2 regions of the Salimicrobium salexigens genome follow, and region 1 is predicted to be linked to the other one. Evidence: riboswitches for the same ligand, from Rfam matches in the RefSeq annotation. Region 1 holds a riboswitch; the other holds the start of a gene.
What was found. A riboswitch is a leader RNA that binds a small molecule or an ion and turns the genes downstream of it on or off. The one in region 1 is predicted to bind S-adenosylmethionine.

Region 1 (5,775 bases):
GGAAGCTATTGACAATGAAGAGCCGATTGTCGTTACCGGCTGGACACCACACTGGAAGTTCGCTGAATATGACCTGAAATATCTTGAAGACCCGCAAGGAGTTTTCGGGGACGCTGAAGAAATCAAAACAATGGTGAAAACGGGACTGAAAGACGAGAAGCCTAATGCTTACAAGATTCTGGATCAGTTCCAGTGGGAAACTTCTCAAATGGAAGAAGTTATGCTTGAAATCCAAAATGGCGCAGACCCTGCAGAGGCTGCAAAAAACTGGGTTTCCAATAATGAAGATGCAGTATCATCCTGGACGGAAGGTACAGAAGAAGTTGATGGAAAAGAAGTAGAACTCGTCTATGTAAACTGGGATTCGGAAATCGCATCTACGAACGTTGTAGCTGAAGTCATGAAGGAACAGGGCTTCGAAGTGACCGCCACTCCTCTCGACAATGGTCCGATGTGGGAAGCTGTAGCCAATGGCGAAGCTGATGGAATGGTAGCGGCATGGTTGCCGGCCACTCATGGTTCCCAGTTCGAGAAGTACGGAGAACAGGTAGAGGATCTCGGGGCTAACCTGGAGGGCGCGAAAATCGGCCTTGTAGTCCCGGAATATATGGATGTAGATTCTATCGAAGATTTACAAGCTGCTGAATAATCATGTCAGGAAAGCGTCCCGGGAGCCGGGACGCTTTTTTTATGAAGGAAGATAAAAAAAGAGCACCCGGAGCGGGTGCTCTTTCATCAGTTGCGGGGAGTTTCTTCGTTTCCGGAGGTACGGTGCTGCTTTGCTTTCTCTTCAAGGTCTGCAAGATTTTCTTCAATCTGTTCTAAGTATTTTTGAATTTCTTTCTGATGGGGAGCGATCGTCTGTTTCCAGCCCTCGACAGAAGAGCTGATATCTTCGCTGAGATGACGGATGAGTGAAAGTGTGTCTTTGGATGTTTCAGTAACCTGATCTTTGAATTGTTTACCATCCTGACCGGACCTGCGTAAAAGACTGTTCAATTCTTTACTTTTACTGACAGCGTTCGAGCGGAATTCCTGGCCGGACGAGGGAGTGCTGAAAAGAACGTAAAGGGCTCCGGCAGCACTTCCGGAAACAATTCCCATAACAAACGGTTTAACTCGGACCATTCTGTTTCCTCCTTTACTCACTAACCTGTACCTGTTTACTGTTTCTCCTGATATGTATACATTTAAACCTTTTCCTCCTGAAAGCAGGAGAGCGGCCAGATAGAGAGACCGCTCCTGTAAAGTCAGGAAGCGCGAAGTGTCTGTGCCGGAGAGTTTCTCATAATTCTGAGAGAAACGGGGTGCAATACCACCATCAGCACAGTGTTTAAAAGCGCTGTCGGGAGTACTACAGTCAGGAATATGGCTATAAAGCCTGCATCCATTAAACCGATAACGAACAGAATCAACCCCAGGAAAATGGAGCCGCTGACAATCGTTCCGACAGCCGTAAGAACAGCTGCTTTGATGCGTTCCTGTTTGAAGTTACGCATGGCGAGAACGAGCACAAATACAATCATACCTGTGACGGGTTTTTCAATAAGGTTTGCGATCTGTCCGCCCGGTGCGGTGGTGGTTAATGCAGAGACGATTCCTGTAGCTGTGGAAAGCACAAGAACGTAAGATACTTTGGGGAACATAATAATCCCCAAAAACATCATGGCAAGCAGCATATCCGGCCTCATTCCGAAAAATATCGGCGGCATGACTGCATGCAGTACAGCCCCTATTCCTATAAACAACGACAGCAACACCAGTACACGAGTATTCATCTAATCTCTCCTCTTCTAAGCTTTTCTGATTTCACTCCAACCGTACCCTCGTGGTCGATTGCGAATGTGTTATAAGTATAACAAAAGTCCCGTACAGTTTCTAAGAAATCTTTTCAGCAATCGTCTGCGACAGTTCCTGAAGCTGTTCCGGAGTGTAGGAATTACTGTTGTCCGTCCATTTGACTCCGAAACCGTCTCCATTTTCGTACCTTGGAAGAACGTGGATGTGTAAGTGAAATACAGACTGATAGGCTGCTTCGTCGTTATTATTTACGATGTTCACCCCATCCGCATCAAAAGCGGATTTAACGGCCGTGGCGATTTTCGGTATTCGTGCAAACACATTGGAGGCTACTTGCGGGTGAGTTTCGTAGATGTTTTTAGTATGCTGTTTTGGAATGACGAGCGTATGACCTTTGGTGACCTGACTAATGTCTAAAAAGGCATAAACTTCTTCGTCTTCATATACTTTGGCTGATGGAATTTCTCCGTTGATAATTTTGCAGAAAATACAATCTGTCATAAATATTCCCTCCTTGATGGGTATTGTACCATAGCAGGACGCAAGAACTGTAATAGGAAAGCCAACTATGGTACTATTTTTTAAAGGAAGGGACCACTACATACGAAAAGAGGGAGTCAGATTGGAATCACTATTACATATCGAAAATTTATTTGGGGGCTATACCCGGAAAAACGTTCTGCACGGCATTTCTCTTCAGGTGAATTCCGGTGAAATAGTTGGTCTTATCGGATTGAACGGCGCCGGGAAAAGTACGACCATCAAGCACGTTATCGGAATGATGGAGGCGAAAAAAGGAAGTGTTTCCATAAACAGTACGTCTTTCAGGGAGAACCCCGAAAGCTATCGTCAACAGCTTGCCTATATCCCCGAGATGCCTATTCTGTACGATGAACTTACGCTGGAAGAGCACCTGCGCCTGACTGCCCGTGCGTATCACATTGATGAACAGACTTTTAACAGCAGAGTCCCCCCTCTCTTAAAAGAATTTCATATGGAAAAAAGGCTTCACTGGTTTCCTGTTCACTTCTCCAAGGGGATGCGTCAGAAAGTCATGATTATGTGTGCTTTTCTGATCGAACCCGCTTTATATATCGTAGATGAGCCGTTTGTAGGGCTCGACCCGCTCGGCATCCAGTCTTATCTGGAATGGATGGAAGAAATGAAGGAGAACGGGGCCGGGGTTCTTATGTCGACTCATATACTCGCCACTGCAGAGAAATACTGTGACCGCTTTGTCATTCTTCATGAAGGAGAAATCAGAGCAGACGGGACACTGGAAGAACTTCGCACATTCTTTTCCATGCCGCGGGCTTCCCTCGACGATATATATGTACGATTGACGAAGGACGATTCCCATGATTAACGCCAGACGTTTCTGGAAAGAGCGGATGAGGGAACACACGAAAGAACTGAGCCGGTATACGCGCTATATTTTTAACGGTCATATTGCGGTAGTGATGTTTTTTCTTCTTTCGGCCGGTGCATACTTTTATCAGCAGTGGCTGCAGACCGTTCCGGAAGATTTCCCCGCCGGACTGATTGTAGCTCTGGTTTTCGCCAGCATTACATCCTACAGTCCGGTACGTACAATGATCAAAGAACCGGACCTGGTTTTTCTTCTGCCGGCGGAGTTCGAGTTGAAGGATTATTTCCGTTTCAGTCTTTACTATAGTTATGTGGTGCAGCTTTACGTAATTTTTCTTGCGGGGGCTGCGCTCGGACCTTTGTATTTTACCGTGTATCCTGAACTGGGTACGGATCACTACCTCGCCATCATTCTGCTTATGCTTGTCGTGAAGGCGGGAGTAATGCAGTCCAACTGGTGGATGCTGCAGGAACGTCAGCCTTCTATACGTATCGGCTATCAGGCGGCGGCGTGGATAGTTTCAGCCGCCCTGTTTTACTCTGCGGCCGTTGGTGCCCTCTTGTTTGTCGTTCCGGGTCTTGTGCTCTTGAGCGGGCTTGTAGTATATGCCTGGAGAGTATCGAAGCAGAAAGCCGGGCTTGCCTGGGATCTTCTGCTGGAAAAAGACCAGGGACGGATGAGAGTGTTCTACAGGCTGGCTAATATGTTCACAGACGTTCCGCATCTGAAAAGCCGGGTGAAACGAAGGCGTCTTATCGTAAAACTTTTGACCGCCCGCATTCCTTTTTCCGGAGATACAACGTACACTTACCTGTACCGAATTACTTTTGCAAGATCCGGCGATTACAGCGGGATGTACATTCGTCTGGCTGCTATAGGTGCTCTTGCTGTATGGTTCGTTCCTAATATGATGATAAGTGTAATTATCGGTGTCCTGTTTCTTTATTTGAGCGGATTCCAGATGATGACGTTGTGGCAGCATCATCGGACTATCGCCTGGCTGGATATTTATCCGGTCTCCTTTGAACAGAGAAAAGAAGAATTGATACGTTTCCTGAGACAGCTTCTTTTCTTCCAGACACTCATTTTCGTCGTGGTATTTGCTGTGCAGATGATGTGGGCGGGAGCCCTTTTGATGGCGTTCGGAGGTATTTTTTTCAGTCGGTTATTTACGGAAACCTTTGTAAGGAAACGACTGAATTGAAAAATAATTAAAAAAATATTGACGAATGCTGCGTTCGTCTATATAATTGGTGAAAATCAAATGAATATTAATGGACTCTTATCCAGAGAGGTGGAGGGACTGGCCCTTTGAAACCTCGGCAACCATTGTTTAAAAGCGAACTGGTGCCAATTCCAGCAAAGCCTGTGCTTTGAAAAGATGAGAGGACGATAGTACACAAATGTGTAGAAATCGGCCTCTTTTCAGGAGGTCGATTTTTTTATGGGAGGGATGCCACTATGGTACACGAGAGAGCGACAATACTGACGCAGGCCGGAAACAGGACGGACCCCGGTACCGGCGCAGTAAGCACTCCGGTTTATTTTTCCACAAGTTATGCCCATCACGGGCTCGGGGAATCCACCGGTTTTGATTACACAAGGACGGCTAACCCCACGCGCTCTGTTTTGGAGAAAACACTTCAGGAACTCGAAAAGGGAGACGGGGCTTTTGCCTGCAGTTCCGGAATGGCAGCTATCCATACAGTTTTCGGTCTGTTCCGCTCGGGGGAGGAGGTGATCGTTTCACGTGATTTGTACGGCGGGACCTACCGGCTGTTTGAAGAAGTTCTTGCCCGGTACGGGATAACTTTTCGTTATGCAGACCTCACGAATGATGCGGCACTGGAGAGTGAAATGAGGGAAAGGACAAAAGCCGTATTTTTCGAGACTCCGGCCAATCCTTTGATGAAGGAGGTGGACATTTCGAAATGCGCTGCTGTCTGCAGAAAATACGGTGTAAGGCTAATAGTGGATAACACGTTTTATTCACCTCTCCTTCAGAATCCTCTGGAAGAAGGGGCGGACATCGTTATCCACAGCGGTACGAAGTATCTTGGAGGTCATAATGACGTCCTGGCGGGGGCGATCATAACGAAAGGGGAGGAGCTCACCCGCACTGTCCAGAACCTTCATAACGGGATTGGTGCGACACTGTCGGCGATGGATTCCTGGCTTTTACTGAGAGGGATGAAAACGCTCCACATACGTATGAAACAGCACGAGGAGAATGCGGAAACAATTGTTGATTATCTGAAGAGCCGTGAAGAGGTCCGGGAAGTCCTGTATCCGGGACGGGGCGGGATGCTTTCTTTCCGTTTAACAAGAGAAGAACAGGTGCCGGTTTTTCTGAAGACCTTAAATATCATTACGTTTGCTGAAAGTCTTGGAGGGGTGGAGAGTTTCATTACTTATCCTGCAACTCAGACGCATGCGGATATTCCGGAGGAGACGAGGGTGAAATATGGAGTGGATAGTTGTCTTCTCCGCTTCTCCGTAGGCATTGAAGATAAAAATGACCTGATGGATGACCTGGGCGCAGCGCTTTTGGAGTCTGTTCGAAAAAGTGCATAACTGCCCTGATACGCAAACCATTATAAAAAGGA
Region 2 (5,775 bases), on a different contig from region 1:
CACTCCACCACAGACAGGGCCGTACCCGGGTGAACTGTTCGAATGGCAGACGACACTGTTCGCTTCTCTCTTCCTGATATCGAGCAGTGGCACTCTGCTCCTCTCGGAAAAAGGACTGAAGGAGAGGAAGATGAAGTTGATAGTGGCAGGTGTGGTCATCACGTTTCTGCTCGGAGCCGGCTTCATGTACTTCGAGATAGAAGAATTCCGCAAATTCATTACCGATGGACACGTCGTCTCAACGAACAACTTCCTGTCTGCATACTATGTATTAGTCGGTCTTCACGCCGTCCATGTAACGTTCGGGCTGGGCTGGATGATCGTACTCCTTGTTCAGGGCAGACTTCTGCCTTTCAACCTGTTTAAGGAGAAACATAAAATATTCAATTACTACTGGCATTTCGTAGACGCCATCTGGATAATCATTCTGCTCGTTGTTTATATTCCCTACCTCTTCTGATCCTTAAAATGAGTACAGAAAGGCAACTAAAAAATCTTCGCCGGCTTACTATTCCCAGTAAACGGCGAAGATTTTCTTTCCTCTAAATATTCACGCCTCCCTGCCAAGGTATTCATTCTTCACTTTCTGTAACAAATCCGCTGAGCATAACAACTCGACTCCTGTCAGAGCCAACGCTTTCGCTCCTTTCAATAAGGCTGCGTCACCTTCTCCCGAGCGGGCTGCTTCCCTGAATTCCTTCGTATGAGGAACGAGGTCCTCTTCACCGATTTTGATGTAAGGATGGATAGTCGGTACCACCTGGCTGATGTTCCCGGCGTCCGTGGAGCCGAGTCCTTTCTTCAGCGGCCGATAATCTTCCCCGAGCCCTTCGATCTTTTCTTTGAAAATCTCCTCAAACGCAGGCGTCACGTTGAAGTTATCCACCCCGTTCTGAATTCTCGTCATAGTATAGGAAGAACCTGTTGCCGCAGCAGCCCCTTCAGCGACCTTTTTTACTCTGGCGGTAAGCCGGTCACAGTCCTCTCTCGTCTTCGCCCTTAAGTAAAACCGGGCCCGTGCGTATTCCGGCACTATGTTCGGGGCTTCTCCCCCGTCCAGAATCACTCCGTGCATCCGTACGTCTTCAGATACGTGCTGCCTGAGAGCATTAATGCCGTTGAATAACTGAAGCACAGCGTCCAGAGCATTGATCCCATCTTCCGGGTTACTGGCAGCATGGGCAGCTGCCCCGAAAAACTCAAAATCCACCGGATCCACCGCCAGCGTCGGGGCGGAACCTGAAGTAGTTCCGAGCGGATGGACCATCATACAGACGTCTATGTCCCGGAGGTACCCATGTCTTACAAACGTACCCTTAGCGCTTCCGTTCGGCCCTCCTTCCTCTGCCGGAGTTCCAAGAACTACCACTTCCCCACCTGTTTCCTCTATCACTTCTCCGAGAGCAATCGCTGCCGCTGTTGATGCCGTACCGATGATATTGTGCCCGCACGCATGCCCAAGGCCGGGAAGGGCATCGTATTCCGCTAAATATCCGATAACAGGGCCCGGCCGGCTCGATTTCTTACGTGCCAAAAAGGCGGTTTCGTGGTCCGGAATTTGCCTGTCAATAGTGAACCCGGCTTCTTCAAGGAGAGAAGTAAGCAACCCTGAAGCGAAAAATTCTTCATTTCCTATTTCCGGATTGTCATGAATCGCATGACTCGTCGTAATATAAGTTTCTTTCCTGTTTTCAATAAAACTGGCGATGTGTTCCTGTAAGTCGTGTGCTGTCGTCAAAGTCATAATTACTCTCCTTTACCATCCTATTTTTTCGAGAGGGACGAACGTCGGTATCAATGAATCATCGAACACTTCACGAATGTGTTCTGCCACATCTTCCTGCTGGTATATATCGACAATTTTCTGATACACTTCTTTATCCGCTTCCTCGGCCTGCGCTGCGATAATGTTTATATAAGGTTCAGCTGTCTCATCTTCTATGAAAATAGCGTCGTCCACCGGAACAAACCCTGCCTCTACGGCTACCCCGTTGTTGATAACAGACGCTGCTACATCAGTCAGTACACGCGGCGTCTGGGCAGCTGCGACCGGTTCAAATTGCAGATTCTTAGGATTGTCCGTTATTTTATCCAGCGAACCGTTCCCGTCAAAATCTTCCGGCAGACCGATCAGTTCTGCTTTCTCCAGCAGAAGAAGGGCACGCCCCATATTTGTAGCTTCTTTCGGTAAGGCAATAGAACTCCCTTCCGGAATATTTTTTACATCTTCATATTCTTCCGAGTACACACCCATCGGCGCAATGATTGTAGTAGCGATAGGTTCGAGATCGAGGTTCCGTTCTTCAATAAAAGAGTCGAAGTAGGAAACGGTCTGAAAGGCATTCAAATCGATATCCCCGTCCGCCAGAGCCATGTTGGGACGAACGTAATCCGAAAACTCCACGAGCTCTATTTCAATTCCTTCTTCGGCTGCTTTTTCCTTCACTTTTTCCCAAATGGGAACGCCGGAACCATTCAGCCCTACTTTAACGACTTCGTCACTTCCTGAAGCTCCGCTCTCTTTACTGCATCCTGCGACCAATGTCGCGGCCGCTATCAGCAGCCCAAGTAGTACAATGATTTTTTTCATTTATAAATCCTCCCGCCTATTGTCTTTTCATTCTTTTGGATAATACGTTCCCGAGCGTCTGAACCACTTGCACAATTAAAACCAGCAGAAGAACCGTGACGATCATGATGTCCGTTTCGAACCGCTGATATCCGTAGGCTATCGCCAGGTCTCCAAGACCTCCTCCTCCGACGAAGCCGGCCATGGCAGATGCCCCAACTAAGCCGATCGTCGCTATCGTCAGGTTCAGCACGATGGAACTCAAGGCTTCCGGTACATATACGCGTAATATAATCTGCCAAGGAGAGGCTCCCATCGCTTCTGCCGCCTCCACGACGCCGGGTTTCACTTCCATAAGACTGCTTTCCACCAGCCTTGCTATATAAGGTCCTGAAAATAGTACGAGCGGTACGACAGCCGCTGCAGTCCCAATAGACGTGCCGACCAGAAACCTTGTAAGAGGGAGGATCGCTACAAGAAGAATAATGAACGGGATGGATCGAAAGAAGTTGATCACTACGCTTAACCCTTTGAAAAATGCGCTATTTTGGAGAAGCCCGCCGTGTCTCGTAACGACAAGTGCGATTCCAAGCGGGATACCGATGAGTGCCGCTACCACCAGTGACACCCCTACCATAATCAATGTTTCGTTGATGGCCTGCAAAATCTTTGGCCAGAATTCCAGTAAATTAACCTGCATCAGCTTCCACCTCCTGGACGTTTACTGTCCGCTGTATATAATCCAGTGCTCTGACAATCTCCCTGTCTTCCCCCAGCAGTTCCACTACCAGCTGGCCAAACGGGATTCCCTGCAGTTCCGTAATTTGTCCGAAAAGAACGTTCACTTCGACCTGATAGTTTTTGGCTACCTGTGAAAAGATGGGCTGAGCAGCCTTCTCCCGGACGAATGTGACCCGGTATACGTGACGTCCTCCCCCGCGTTCTTCAATACCCGCGAGGATGGAAGGCGGGATATCGCTCTCCATCACCGACTGGATAAAGTTTTTCGTCGTCGGGTGCTGAGGATTCGAGAACAGTTCGAAAATGGACCCCTGTTCAATGACCTGGCCGTTTTCCATGACAGCGACACGGTCGCACACTTCCCGGACTGCGTTCATTTCGTGGGTAATCATCAATATCGTAAGGTTATACTCGTCGCGTACTCTTTTCAGTAACTGAAGGATCGACTTCGTCGTCTCAGGATCAAGTGCCGAAGTCGCTTCGTCACATAATAAAATGTCCGGTGATGTAACAAGCGCCCGGGCAATACCTACCCGCTGTTTCTGACCACCCGAGAGTTCTTCCGGATACTGATGTGCTTTATCCGAAAGTCCTACGAAATCAAGAACCTCTTCCACTCTGGCTTTTATTTTTTTCTTGGGAGTGCCGGAAATGATCAGCGGGAAGGCGACATTATGTAAAACCGTTTTAGACTCCAGTAAGTTAAAGTGCTGGAAGATCATCCCGATACGCTTGCGCATTTTCCTGAGCCCGGGCTTAGATAACCGGGACAAATCATCCTCCTCCACTAATATATTGCCCCCGGAAGGCTGCTCCAGCAGATTCACCAACCGGACAAGCGTACTTTTCCCGGCTCCACTGAACCCGATCACTCCGAAAATTTCACCTTTCTCGATCGATATGTCTACGCCATCCACCGCCCGCAACTCTTTTCCGTTGTGCTCATACACTTTCGAAACGTTCTCGAACTGAATCATGCTCCATCCTCCTTACTTAAACGAAAAGACCCCTCTTCCAGAAAAATGGAAGAGGGGTCTTCTAATAAAATTTAGAAAACCGTCTCTTCTCATCTTTCAAGTACGATGCACCTGCTGGAATTGGCACGGTTTCCGATGGAATTCCATCAGTTCCGCTGCCGAGGTTTCAAAGGGCCAGTCCCTCCACCTCTCTGGATAAGAAGATACGTTTATAGTTTTTTGTGATGTGAACTATCTTAATACAATCATGACTTTGTCGTCAATCAGTTTTTTGAAAATTATATTAAATAAGTCACTGAACGTGCAGGTGAAGCTCATTATAAAACCCTCCCGAAAAGTTCGGGAGGGTCACTTCGATTGAACGTCAGTACGCCAGCCACCCGGCATCTGCTCTGATCACTTCACCATTGACAAAAGCTGAGTCTTCACTGGCCAGAAACAGTGCGATTCTGGCTACTTCTTCCGCTTCGCCATTCCTCGGGTTATTCCCGGACCCGGACAAAGCCCTTTCCATACCGAATTCATCCGGTTCTGACATGGTCGTTCCAATATTCGTAGCCACTCCGCCCGGAGCAATAGCATTGCAACGGATTCCGTGATTCGCATATTGGAAACCCACGTTTTTCGTATAACCGGCCAGAGCATGCTTGGAAGCTGTATATGCAGCTCCGGCTCTGGAACCTGCAAGGCTGGCGGATGAGCCCATGTTGACAATAACACCACGGCCCTTCTCCAAAAAAATCGGAAGAGCTTTACGAGTAGCTCTCATAGGTCCCGTTGTATTTACCGCCAGCACCTTTTCCCATAATTCATCGGTTACCTCGGCAGCAGGCATCATGTTATCCATCATCCCGGCATTATTAACCAGAATATCCAGCGTTCCATACGTGTCGACAGCTGTGTCGATCAAACGCTGGACATCTGATTCTTTCGTCACGTCCGCCAAGACCGCTGTAGCAGTTCCATTATTCTTTTCAATTTCCTCGACCGTTTCCTGCGAGCCTTTTTCATTAACGTCAGAAACGATGACCTTCGCACCTTCTTGTGCATATAATATAGCGATTTGTCTCCCCATTCCTGAACCAGCTCCGGTTACCACAGCTACCTGACTTTCAAGTTTCATAAAGCAGTTCTCCCTCCTGAAAGATAGTTGAACCCTTTTAGAATCGAAAGCTGACCTGAAGATAAGAGAACCTATCTTTATCTTATCACTTCATATAAAAAATTCAAAATAAAGAACATTTATCCTTAAAAAGAAATGAAATCTATTCCACTCCACTTTCCAGAATGGAAAAAGTCTTTTCACTGCAATTAATTACCGCCTGCGCTCCATAAGGAAGGAGAAATTTCGGCTCCGTATGGCCAAAATTCAAGTTGTACAGCACAGGCAAATCCACGAGACCATACTCCTTCATTACCCGGGAAATAACTTCTTTGTATTCCTCATAGTAAGCTTCATCTTTCGGCTTACCGAATACGATGCCCGCA

Region 2: linked by a shared signal. The riboswitch ahead of BW931_RS07260 (methionine ABC transporter ATP-binding protein) and the one ahead of BW931_RS00465 (aminotransferase class I/II-fold pyridoxal phosphate-dependent enzyme) in region 1 are both predicted to bind S-adenosylmethionine.

The regions. Positions count from the first base shown of each region.
Region 1 is NZ_FTOK01000001.1:75,239-81,013, forward strand. It holds gene BW931_RS00435 (glycine betaine ABC transporter substrate-binding protein) at 1-649, shown strand, start outside; gene BW931_RS00440 (YtxH domain-containing protein) at 736-1,128, opposite strand; gene BW931_RS00445 (tryptophan transporter) at 1,251-1,778, opposite strand; gene BW931_RS00450 (HIT family protein) at 1,879-2,301, opposite strand; gene BW931_RS00455 (ABC transporter ATP-binding protein) at 2,423-3,166, shown strand; gene BW931_RS00460 (ABC transporter permease) at 3,159-4,373, shown strand; SAM riboswitch class I at 4,449-4,557, shown strand; gene BW931_RS00465 (aminotransferase class I/II-fold pyridoxal phosphate-dependent enzyme) at 4,631-5,743, shown strand.
Region 2 is NZ_FTOK01000005.1:52,445-58,219, reverse strand. It holds gene BW931_RS07280 (cytochrome c oxidase subunit 3) at 1-460, shown strand, start outside; gene BW931_RS07275 (M20 family metallopeptidase) at 551-1,744, opposite strand; gene BW931_RS07270 (MetQ/NlpA family ABC transporter substrate-binding protein) at 1,757-2,590, opposite strand; gene BW931_RS07265 (methionine ABC transporter permease) at 2,607-3,269, opposite strand; gene BW931_RS07260 (methionine ABC transporter ATP-binding protein) at 3,259-4,287, opposite strand; SAM riboswitch class I at 4,374-4,489, opposite strand; gene BW931_RS07255 (SDR family oxidoreductase) at 4,652-5,410, opposite strand; gene BW931_RS07250 (S66 family peptidase) at 5,553-5,775, opposite strand, start outside.